Regions from separate parts of the Aminobacter sp. LjRoot7 genome, predicted to be linked through region 3. Evidence: riboswitches for the same ligand, from Rfam matches in the RefSeq annotation. Region 3 holds a riboswitch; each other region holds the start of a gene.
The links. A riboswitch is a leader RNA that binds a small molecule or an ion and turns the genes downstream of it on or off. The one in region 3 is predicted to bind cobalamin.
Positions count from the first base shown of each region.

Region 1: another riboswitch for cobalamin. It lies ahead of ACSQ3E_RS00805 (CbtB domain-containing protein); the one in region 3 lies ahead of ACSQ3E_RS25470 (TonB-dependent receptor domain-containing protein).
Region 2: another riboswitch for cobalamin. It lies ahead of ACSQ3E_RS00990 (DUF1636 family protein); the one in region 3 lies ahead of ACSQ3E_RS25470 (TonB-dependent receptor domain-containing protein).

Region 1 is NZ_CAXUPX020000001.1:161,152-164,405, forward strand. It holds gene cobO (cob(I)yrinic acid a,c-diamide adenosyltransferase) at 1-113, opposite strand, end outside; gene cobU (bifunctional adenosylcobinamide kinase/adenosylcobinamide-phosphate guanylyltransferase) at 113-622, opposite strand; gene ACSQ3E_RS00800 (CbtA family protein) at 615-1,403, opposite strand; gene ACSQ3E_RS00805 (CbtB domain-containing protein) at 1,420-1,596, opposite strand; cobalamin riboswitch at 1,632-1,828, opposite strand; gene ACSQ3E_RS00810 (gamma-glutamylcyclotransferase) at 1,896-2,585, opposite strand; gene ACSQ3E_RS00815 (DUF1624 domain-containing protein) at 2,707-3,254, shown strand, end outside.
Region 2 is NZ_CAXUPX020000001.1:198,617-201,870, reverse strand. It holds gene cobN (cobaltochelatase subunit CobN) at 1-557, opposite strand, end outside; gene cobW (cobalamin biosynthesis protein CobW) at 572-1,609, opposite strand; gene ACSQ3E_RS00990 (DUF1636 family protein) at 1,606-2,040, opposite strand; cobalamin riboswitch at 2,078-2,280, opposite strand; gene ACSQ3E_RS00985 (winged helix-turn-helix domain-containing protein) at 2,276-3,254, opposite strand, start outside.
Region 3 is NZ_CAXUPX020000011.1:115,690-118,943, reverse strand. It holds gene ACSQ3E_RS25475 (alpha/beta hydrolase) at 167-994, shown strand; cobalamin riboswitch at 1,197-1,398, shown strand; gene ACSQ3E_RS25470 (TonB-dependent receptor domain-containing protein) at 1,578-3,254, shown strand, end outside.

The DNA.
Region 1 (3,254 bases), on a different contig from region 3:
AAAAGCCCCTTCTCGACGATGGTCTTGCCGGCGACCTCGGCATCCTGAACCGCCTTGCGCTTGGCCATCTTGGCCTTGTGGCGTTCGGCTTCCTGCTCGTCGATCGTCTTCATCATTTCACCTTCATCGGCAGGCCGGCGACAAGAAACAGCACCTCGTCGGCCACGGCCGCGACCTTCTGATTGAGCCTGCCCGCATCGTCGCGAAAACGGCGGGCCAGCGCATTGTCGGGCACGATGCCGAGCCCGACCTCGTTGGAGACCACGAACCAAGGCCCACGCGGCCGCGACAGCGCCCCGACGAGCGCCGCACATTCGGCCTCGACGTCATGATCGGCCAGCATATGATTGGTAAGCCAAAGCGTCAGGCAGTCGACCAAAACAGGCCCGCCATCAGGCAGGCTGGCAAGTGCGCCCACCAGATCCAGCGGCGCGTCGAGCGTCCGCCAGCCCTCGCCTCGGCGGCCGCGATGGATCGAAATGCGCTCGCGCATCTCGTCGTCATAAGCCTGCGCCGTGGCGATGTACGTCCACGGCGCAGGAGATTGGGTGATGAGCCGCTCGGCTTGCGCGCTCTTGCCGGAGCGCGCACCGCCGAGCAGGAAGGTCAGCTTCTCAGGCAAGGCGGCCGTTCAGCGACGGTGCCGGCTCGCTCATGAAGCGATTGCGCACGTAGCCCGCCACCGCGCCCAGCACGACCCAGAACACCAGGTTGGTGATGGTGACGGCGACGACGAAGCTGTGGTGCAGGTCTGCCGGGATCGGCGATTCATGGCTTTCCGGCTGCGGCGCACCAACGATATGCGGCGCAACGATCAGCGCGACGCCGAGGATCGCCAGCGGCAGCGACTGCTTGAAGGCGATCAGCGCGAGGCCAGCCGCGGTTGCGACGACAGTCAGCGTCCACCAGATCTGGCGTGCGCCAAGATCGGCGGCCGGCATCGCCGGCAGTTCCGGCGGCAGGCCAAGACCGGGAGCCAGGGTGAACACGGCAAAGCCGGCGAAACCCCAGAACACACCCTGGCGCCAGTTGGCGATGCCACCGGCAAACTCGGAAACGGCGACCAGGATCAGGCCGAAAGCAATGCCGCTGACGATGTTGGCGAGAGCCGAATAGGCAAAACGCTCGGCGCCGTCGGCCGGAGCCCAGGCTTCGGCTTCTTCTTCGGCGGGAGCCGCAGCCTGTGCCGCCGGTGCAGCGGCTTCGGTTCCGGCCGCAGGGGCGGTCGCCTCAGTGCCGGCAACTGGTGCCGCGGCATGCTCATGGCCGCCGCCGGCGTTCTCATAGGTCTCCGCCTTGAGGATCAGCGGGACGGTTGCATAGGTCTGGAGTGCGGCAAGGACCACGCCGGCCAATAGCCCGCTGATCGCCGCGATGAACACGACGTTTCTGAAGATGGACATTGTTGGATCGCCTTGGTTAGTGGCAGGGGAAAGCCATCGAGTGGCGATAGTCGTGGGCAGCATTGTGCACCACGTCCATATGCGAGAACCCGAGGAAGCCAACAACGAAAAGGCCGAGCAGCGCGGCAAGCGCCAGCTGCATGCTACGCGACTGCGAAGAGACGTCGGTGCCGAGAGCAGAAACAGTGTTCATCATAAGTCCTTTCGCCCTCCACCCGAGGGCACAGAGATAAGTGCCTGTCGCCGGCAGGTCTCCTGGCTTGCGGATCGGCACCCTTCCCCGCCTTCCCGAAGCAAGCTTCAGTGGCATTTGGGGAGAGCTAACCGCATACAGTTGCGGGGGCAGCCACGGCTTCGGACCTTCAAATGGCCCTTACCGCATTCCCTCTTGATTCCGTAACGGAACCGACGACGCCGCAACTATAGAAACAAATGGCTTGGGCGGCAAACCAAATTCCGACGCCGCCGCGCTCGAAAGCGGCGTTCCGGCGATCATCCGCGAGCCACGATTCGCTCGGCCACCAGATGCTGAAGCCGCCACAGATGCCGGTCGTGGATCGCCCGCTGCTCGAGATTGCTGACCACATTATAGAGGTAGTCCGCAGCCGAACCCCAATGGCCGCATGTCGTCGCCAGCCGCTCCGCCACCGCGTCCTCACCCAGCGCGCCGGCATAGGCGTGGCCTTTGCGGTTGATGACGAAGGCGAGCGCGGTCAACGGGCCTTCGTCAGTGGTAAGGTTCAGCCAGCGCGGCTTGTAGGTCGACGGCTTCAGCGTCATCTCGCGGCGAAACAGCTTGTCCAGCTGCTCGCGGCGGTCGCCGTCCGTCAGCCTGAGCGCCACGCCCTTGCACTGGCCGCCGCGATCCATGCCCATCATCAGTCCGGGCTCAGCCTTTGTGGCGCGCCAGCGGGTCATGTTGATGCAGAACGAACGGTGCCAGCCGCGCGCCAGCGCCACCCTTTCGTCGGTATGTTCCACCTCGGGCTTCCAGATCAGCGAGCCATAGGCAAACAGCCAAAGGGGTCCATTGCCGGGATGCGCGGCAAGCGTCTCGTCGATCATCACCTCATAGTCGGCGTCGTCGAGATGCATCGCATCGGGGTCAGGGCCTGTGTCGGCAACCTCGCGATGGCAACGCGCCACCAGCTCTTCGGTCAGCGCCATCTTTCGTCCGCTCATGCCCGCCCCATCAATTGCTTAACCCTGTGCACGACAGACAGTTCTGCTCTCTTCCGCCCCGCTTCAACCATGATAGTGCTGCATGGGCGCTGCAACACCCGAAAACGCAGAAGCGAACAACATGACGATGCAACCGAACCCCGACCAGATCAAAGCACCTTCTCGGCGCGTATCGGTCATCGACATCGCCCGCGGCGTAGCCCTGATCGCCATGGCGATCTACCACTTCGCCTGGGACCTCGAATTCTTCGGTTATGCCGACCCTGGCATGACCGCCTATGGCAACTGGAAGCTGTTCGCCCGCTGCATCGCCTCGAGCTTCCTGTTCCTCGTCGGTGTCAGCCTGGTGCTGGCACATGCCAAGGGCATCCGCTGGCCCGGCTATTTCAGGCGGCTCGCCATGGTGGCGGCGGCGGCACTGGTGATCACCGTCGCCACCTGGTTCGCCACGCCCGACACCTTCATCTTCTTCGGCATCCTGCATCATATCGCGCTCGCAAGCGTGCTTGGCCTCGCCTTCCTGCGCGTTCCGCCGGTGTTGACGCTGGTCGCCGCCGCCCTTGTCGTCATCGCCCCCCAGTACCTGCGCTCCGAAGCGTTCAATCACCCTGCTTTGGTCTGGATCGGCCTTTCCACCGCCAACCCGCGCTCCAACGATTTCGTCCCGCT
Region 2 (3,254 bases), on a different contig from region 3:
ATGCCACGCTCGGGATCGTAGAAACCCGCCTTCGGCACCACAACCGGCGCGGCGACGGCACCTTTGCCACCGGCCAATCCTGCCAGCCGGGCCACCAGCGCCTTCATGTTCTCCGGGCCGCCCTCGCGGAAATAGCCGAGCAGGGCGTCGAGTTCGGTGCGCGGCAGGGTCGAGGCCTCGATCAGCCTGAGATCCTCGTCGTGGCTTTCGCCCGGCAAGAGCGCCAGCGCGATGCCTTTTTCGCGCGCCATCGCGGCAAGCTGGTCGCAGCCGTAGCGCCACCAGTCGTGGCCGCCGAGAATGCGGACGAGGATGACCTTGGCGTGGCAGGCGACGCTGTCGATCCAGAGATCGACCGACATCGGATGGCGGAGGTCGCGCAGGCTGGCGAGCCGCATCGACGGCAGGTTTTCGGCATCCGCCTTCCAGGCGCTGGCGAGGCCGGCCAGATCGCTGTCGGTGAAGGACAGCGCCACCACATCCGCAGGCTTCTGCCTGAGGTCGACAGGCTCGATCAGGTCATCGAGCGAGGCGGAGGTGGTGGTGAGGATGTGCATCCAACCTGTCCGGTTCAGCCGACCAGGATACGCTCGATGGCCGGGCGGTCGAGGCCCTTGAGGCCGATAACGACCAGGCGCGAGCGTCGGTCGTCCCCGGCGGCCCAGGCACGGTCGTAGTAGTGGTTGACGCGCGGACCGACAGCCTGGACGAGCAGGCGCATCGGCTTGCCGCCGACGTCGACGAAGCCCTTTACACGCAACACGTTTTCTTCTTCGGCGGCGGTGGCGACGCGCTTCGCCAGTTCGTCGGGGTTGGCGATCGACGGGATTTCGATGACGAAGGTGTCGAAGTCGTCGTGCTCGTGGTCGAAGGCGCCGTCGTGATGGGTCTTGCGGTTTTCGATGTCGTCCTCGACGGCGAGGCCGAGGCCGAGCAGAACCGACGGATCGACCTTGCCATGCGCCGACGGCACGATCTTGACGGCGCGTGCCAGGTGCTCGCGAACGATGGCGGTGGCGCGGGCGTGACCGGCTTCGTCGAGCAGGTCGCTCTTGGACAGGATGATGAGGTCGGCGCAGGCGACCTGATCCTCGAACACTTCTTCGACCGGGTCGTCGTGGTCAAGCGAATCGTCTGCGCTGCGCTGGGCGGCAAGCGCTTCCATGTCGGAGGCGACCTTGCCTGCGGCCAGCGCGGGGCCATCGACAACGGCGATGACGCCGTCGACCGTCACGCGGCTCTTGACCGTCGGCCACTGGAAGGCTTGGACCAGCGGCTTGGGCAGCGCCAGGCCCGAAGTTTCGATCAGGATGTGGTCAACCCTTGGCGTAAGCGACAGGATCTGGTCGAGGGCCGGGACAAAGTCGTCGGCGACGGTGCAGCAAATGCAGCCATTGGCCAGCTCGACGATGTTTTCCTCCGGGCAGGCATCGACGCCGCAGCCCTTGAGAATCTCGCCGTCGATGCCGACATCGCCGAACTCGTTGACGATGATTGCGAGGCGCTTGCCCTTGGAGTTCTCAAGGATGTTGCGCAGCAGAGTGGTCTTGCCGGCGCCGAGAAAGCCGGTGACGACGGTGCAGGGAACGCGTTCGACGGAGGCGGTCATGTGTCTTCCTTGATGAGAGCAAGTGGTGGGATGCGCGCGATAAGCCCGCGCTTGAGGCTGTCGGGACGACCGCGCCAGGGGATCAGGCCGTCGGTCGAGGTGGCGAAGAGTTTTGCGCCGGCGACGAGATCGTCGCCCGAATTGGTGTTGAGATCGCCGAAGACGTAGCTCCACGCGCCGTCGCGGATCAGTGCTGCGCTGAGGCGGCGCTTGCAGTTGCCCAGGCACTCGACGCTGCGCACGGCGATCTCGCCATTGGCGGCGAGGCGGGCGTGTTCGGCAAGCTGGGCGCCGGCGCGGGGATGGGCGTCCGAGCCGGTTTCGTCGCGGCAAGAAGAGCAGACGAGAATGGTCACGTCGCATGAGCGCGCGTCGGCTGCATCGCAGGATGCGTCGGCTGATGCGACCGGAAGGTTGTCGTCGAAGTCCAAATCCAGGCTCCTTGCCCGGGGCACCCGCCAGGCGATCGGATCAATGTCTGCGACGGCAGGTCTCCTGGCTTGCGGATCGTCGCCTTCGCTCGCCTTCCCGGGAAAATCCCAGTGGTCTTCGAGCTTGGCTCTTCGCTCACAGTTGCGGGGACAGCCGCGGATTTGACGCCACCGGCGCGCACCGCATTCCCTCTTAGCCTTCGCCGTTGCGGGCGAAGGACCGTCTGTGGGCGATTTAGGCTTTCGCGAGGGGTGGAGTCAACGAGGCGGAGCGACCCGCAATGTCGCTCAGGCCGGGTCCAAGGTCGCCGGCGGGCGTCACCTCGATGCGCTCGAGGCCGAGCCAGCCGCGCATTTGCTGGAGTTCTTCGTAAAGTTCGGCTGCGGTTTCCGGCGGAGCACAGGGCTCTGCATAGGCGGCGTGGACGCGCAGGATACCCGCCGGACGGTCGGCCTTCAGGTCGATGCGGGCGACGATGCGCTCGCCCAGAAGGAAGGGAAGGACGTAGTAGCCGTACTGGCGCCTCTCCGCCGGGGTGTAGATTTCGATGCGGTACCGGAAGTCGAACAATTGCTCGGCACGGGTGCGCTCGAAGACGAGCGGATCGAAGGGCGCAAGCAGGGCGCGTGCATGGATCTTGCGCGGAATGCGGGCATCGGCGTGGAGATAGGCCTGCCGGTCCCAGCCTTCGACACGGACGGGAATCAGTTCACCCAGTTCGACCAGCTCTTCGAGCCGGCCCTTCATGTCGGCGGGCGACAGGCGGAAATAGTCGCGCAGGCAGATGCCGGTGGCGACGCCGTGGGCGCGGGCGGAGATTCGCAGCAGTTCGCGATGCGCGTCCTCAGCTTGTGGGACAGGCCGGTCGTAGATGTCGGCCGGGAGCACGCGCTCTGGCAGGTCGTAGAGGCGTTCGAAGCCGCGGCGCGAATGGGTGGTGATGCGGCCGGCCCAGAACAGCCACTCGAAGGCATGCTTTTCCTGGCTCCAGCCCCACCAGCCGCCGGAGCCCTTCGAGCCTTCGATGTCGGAAGCGGCGATCGGACCGCGGTCGACCACCTGGCGAAAGATCTCTTCTATATAGGGCCTGTTCGCACGGCCGAACTTGGCAAGCCCGCCATACATGCCGTCCTCTGCCCGCGCCATGCGCCAGCGCAACAGCGGAAAGGTCTCCAGTGGCAGCAGCGACGCTTCATGCGCCCAGTATTCGAAC
Region 3 (3,254 bases):
GCGTCTGGCACAGCGAGACCTCCCACGTTCTCGACTGATGGCTGAGAATTGCACCGGACCAAAATTATTTCAAGCATAAAGTTTCTGGTCGCTGGCCCATTGACGCGATCCGGCGCGCTGGCCATTGCTATGCGCCTGAATTGCGCCACCTTGGAGGGATGCCCGCATGCTCGAACGCCGTATCGCCGATTGGGACAACGCCTACACCAATGGCGCCAACATCGCCGGTGGCGACCGTTGGCCTGCTGCGTGGGTGGAGCCGGCGCAGTCGTTTCGCGAGGCCCAGACGGCGGCCGGTAGGGCGCAGCTCGACATCGTCTATGGCGACAAGCCGCGCAACCGGTTCGATCTGTTCCTGCCTGAAGGCAAGCCGAAGGGCTTGGCGGTGTTCGTGCACGGCGGTTACTGGATGGCGCTCGACAAGAGCTACTGGTCGCATCTCGCCAAGGGCTCCATCGACAGCGGCTACGCGGTAGCGATGCCGTCCTACACCTTGTGCCCAGAAGTCAGGATCGGCGAAATCGTACGCGAGGTAGGTGCTGCGATCGGCCAGGCAGCCGCGTTGGTCGACGGCCCGATCATGCTGACCGGCCATTCCGCCGGCGGACACCTGGTGTCGCGGATGGTCGCGGCTGCTTCGCCGCTTGCGCCCGAAGTCCAGTCTCGCATCCGCCATGTGGTCTCACTCTCGGGCGTCCATGACCTCAGGCCGCTGGTCAACACCGGCATGAACAAGACGCTTCACATCGACGAGGCCGAGGCGCTGGCCGAAAGCCCGGCGCTGCTGCGGCCAGTGGACAACGTCCGCATCACCTGCTGGGTCGGCGGCGGCGAGCGCGCCGAGTTCCTGCGCCAGAACGCATTGCTCGCCAATATCTGGACCGGGCTTGGTGCGGCGACGGCGACCGTGGTCGAACCCGACCGGCATCATTTCAGTGTCATCGACGGGCTCGCCGACAAGGATCATGCGCTGACAAGGACCTTGCTCGGCTAAAGCATGAGCCGATGATACCGACGCGGCCAACGATCATGTCGTTGGCCGGTGCGCAACCATCGTCGAGGCAATCTAGTTTGACTGCCCTAGGTCATCTTCCGCCATTCTGACGGCAATCTGCAGAAGTCCTATCTAATTGAAAATAAATATATTTTACGACCTATCGCATGATCGCGATTGACAAGCATCGGCATCCCTGAGTAGCGTCCACCTCGGAATCGGTTCCGCCGAGAGGCGGATGAAAAGGGAACACGGTGAGGCCGAAGGCCAAATCCGCGACTGCCCCCGCAACTGTAACCGTTGAGCCTCTTCCATCATGCCACTGAACGCATTCGCGCGTTCGGGAAGGCGGAAAAAGGCTGTGACACGGAAGTCAGGAGACCTGCCCGTTCCAGTCACCCATGCTTGTCCACGGGGTGTGGTCAGGCGCGGTCGCTCGTGGCGGTGACATCGAAAGTGTTGCCGCATGCGGAAGGCCGTCGGGTCAATCTTGTCCCAAAGTCTGCCTGCCGACCTGTCTTGCCTGCGGTTTGGAAACCGGGTGCGATCCTTGTCGCGCCCACCAAACCATTTGGGGGCAGAAATGCAGAAACTGACTTTAGCCGCGAGCGCCATGGCGCTGGCAATTCCAACATCCTCCCACGCGCAGCAGCTGCCCGCGACCGGGGACGTGACCGTGCTGCCGCGCCTCGTCGTCACCACGCCGTTGCGCCGCGAGACTGCGCTTGTGCGATCGACATCGTCGGTTACCGTCATCGACGAGCGGGAACTCGCCAAGTCGTCGGCGCCCGACCTGCCGTCGCTGCTCAAGCGCTACGCCGGCGTTTCGATCATCGGCTATGGCGGCCAGGGGTCGGCCTCGAACGTGTATCTGCGCGGAATGTCGGCCGGGCAGACGCTGGTGCTCGTCAACGGCATCCGAACGGCTTCCGCTACCAGCGGCACGAGCTCGATCTTCAATATCCCGCTGTCAACGATCGAGCGCATCGAGATCGCCAAGGGGCCGCACTCGGCCCAATACGGCGCCGATGCAATCGGCGGCGTCATCAACATCATCACCAAACAGGGCGGCCAATGCGCCGACGGCCGCGATGCCTGCGGCAGCGTCACGACTGGCGTCACGTATCCCTGGGGCGGATCTGTGTCAGGCGATCTGCGCGGCCGCACTGCTGATGGTATCGACTACTCCGTCGGCGGCAGTATCCTTGGCACGCGCGGCTACGACTTCACCACACCGCTGGCTTGGGGACATGAACCCGATGACGACGGGTTCCTCCAGGGCTCGCTCAACTTCGCTGCCGCCAAGGAATATGGCTGGGGCAGGCTCTATGCCGACGGCCTGTTCTCGCGCGGCCGCAGCCAGTACGACGCCTCTGCCCCCTCCGCCAATGAAGTCGACACCGACACCTTCGCCGGCAAGATCGGTGCGCGGCTGAAGCATTCCGACAGCTGGAACTCGACCGTCGAGCTTTCCAGCAGCCTCGACTATTCGACCAATTTCCGCGACGGCGTCGTCGGCAGCAACGAGTTCGACACCAAACGCTACGGCATCTTCGCTTCGACGGAAAAGTCCTTCGAAACACGTGAAGCAAGGCATGTCCTGATCGGCGGTGCCGAGGCTTATCGCGAACAGGTGGATTCGACTGTCAACTTCGGCGTCAATTCGCGCGATCTTGCAGCGGTGTTCGGCCAGTATTCGCTCGAATATGGCGCGCTGACGATCGACAGCGGCCTGCGCTACGACCACAACGAACAGTTTGGAGGCGCCACCACCTACAACATCGGTGCCAGCTACGAGATCGTTCCCGAGCTAGTGGCGCGCGCCTCGTACGGCACCGGATTCCGCGCGCCGACCTTCAACGATCTCTATTACCCCAACTACTCCAACCCGAACCTGAAGCCGGAAAAGTCGCGGTCCTATGAGATCGGCATCAACTGGCGGCCGAGCGACGGGACCGTTCTCGACGTCGCCTTCTACCAGACCTGGCTGACCGACGCGATCGCCTCCAACCCGCCGACCTACCTGCCGTTCAATGTCGCACGCGCCAAGGTGACTGGTGTCGAGGCCAGCCTGTCGCACGAGTTCAACGACCGCTGGAGCGGCAAGGTTTCGATCGACTACCGCTCGCCGAAGAACCAGGACAATGGCCGCTACATCCCCTATCGCGACCGCTTCAAGGCTGCGGCCGAGGTGAGCTTTACTGCCACAGACAGCCTCGACCTTACCGCCAAGCTGCTCTACGGCGCGGCGCGCTACGCA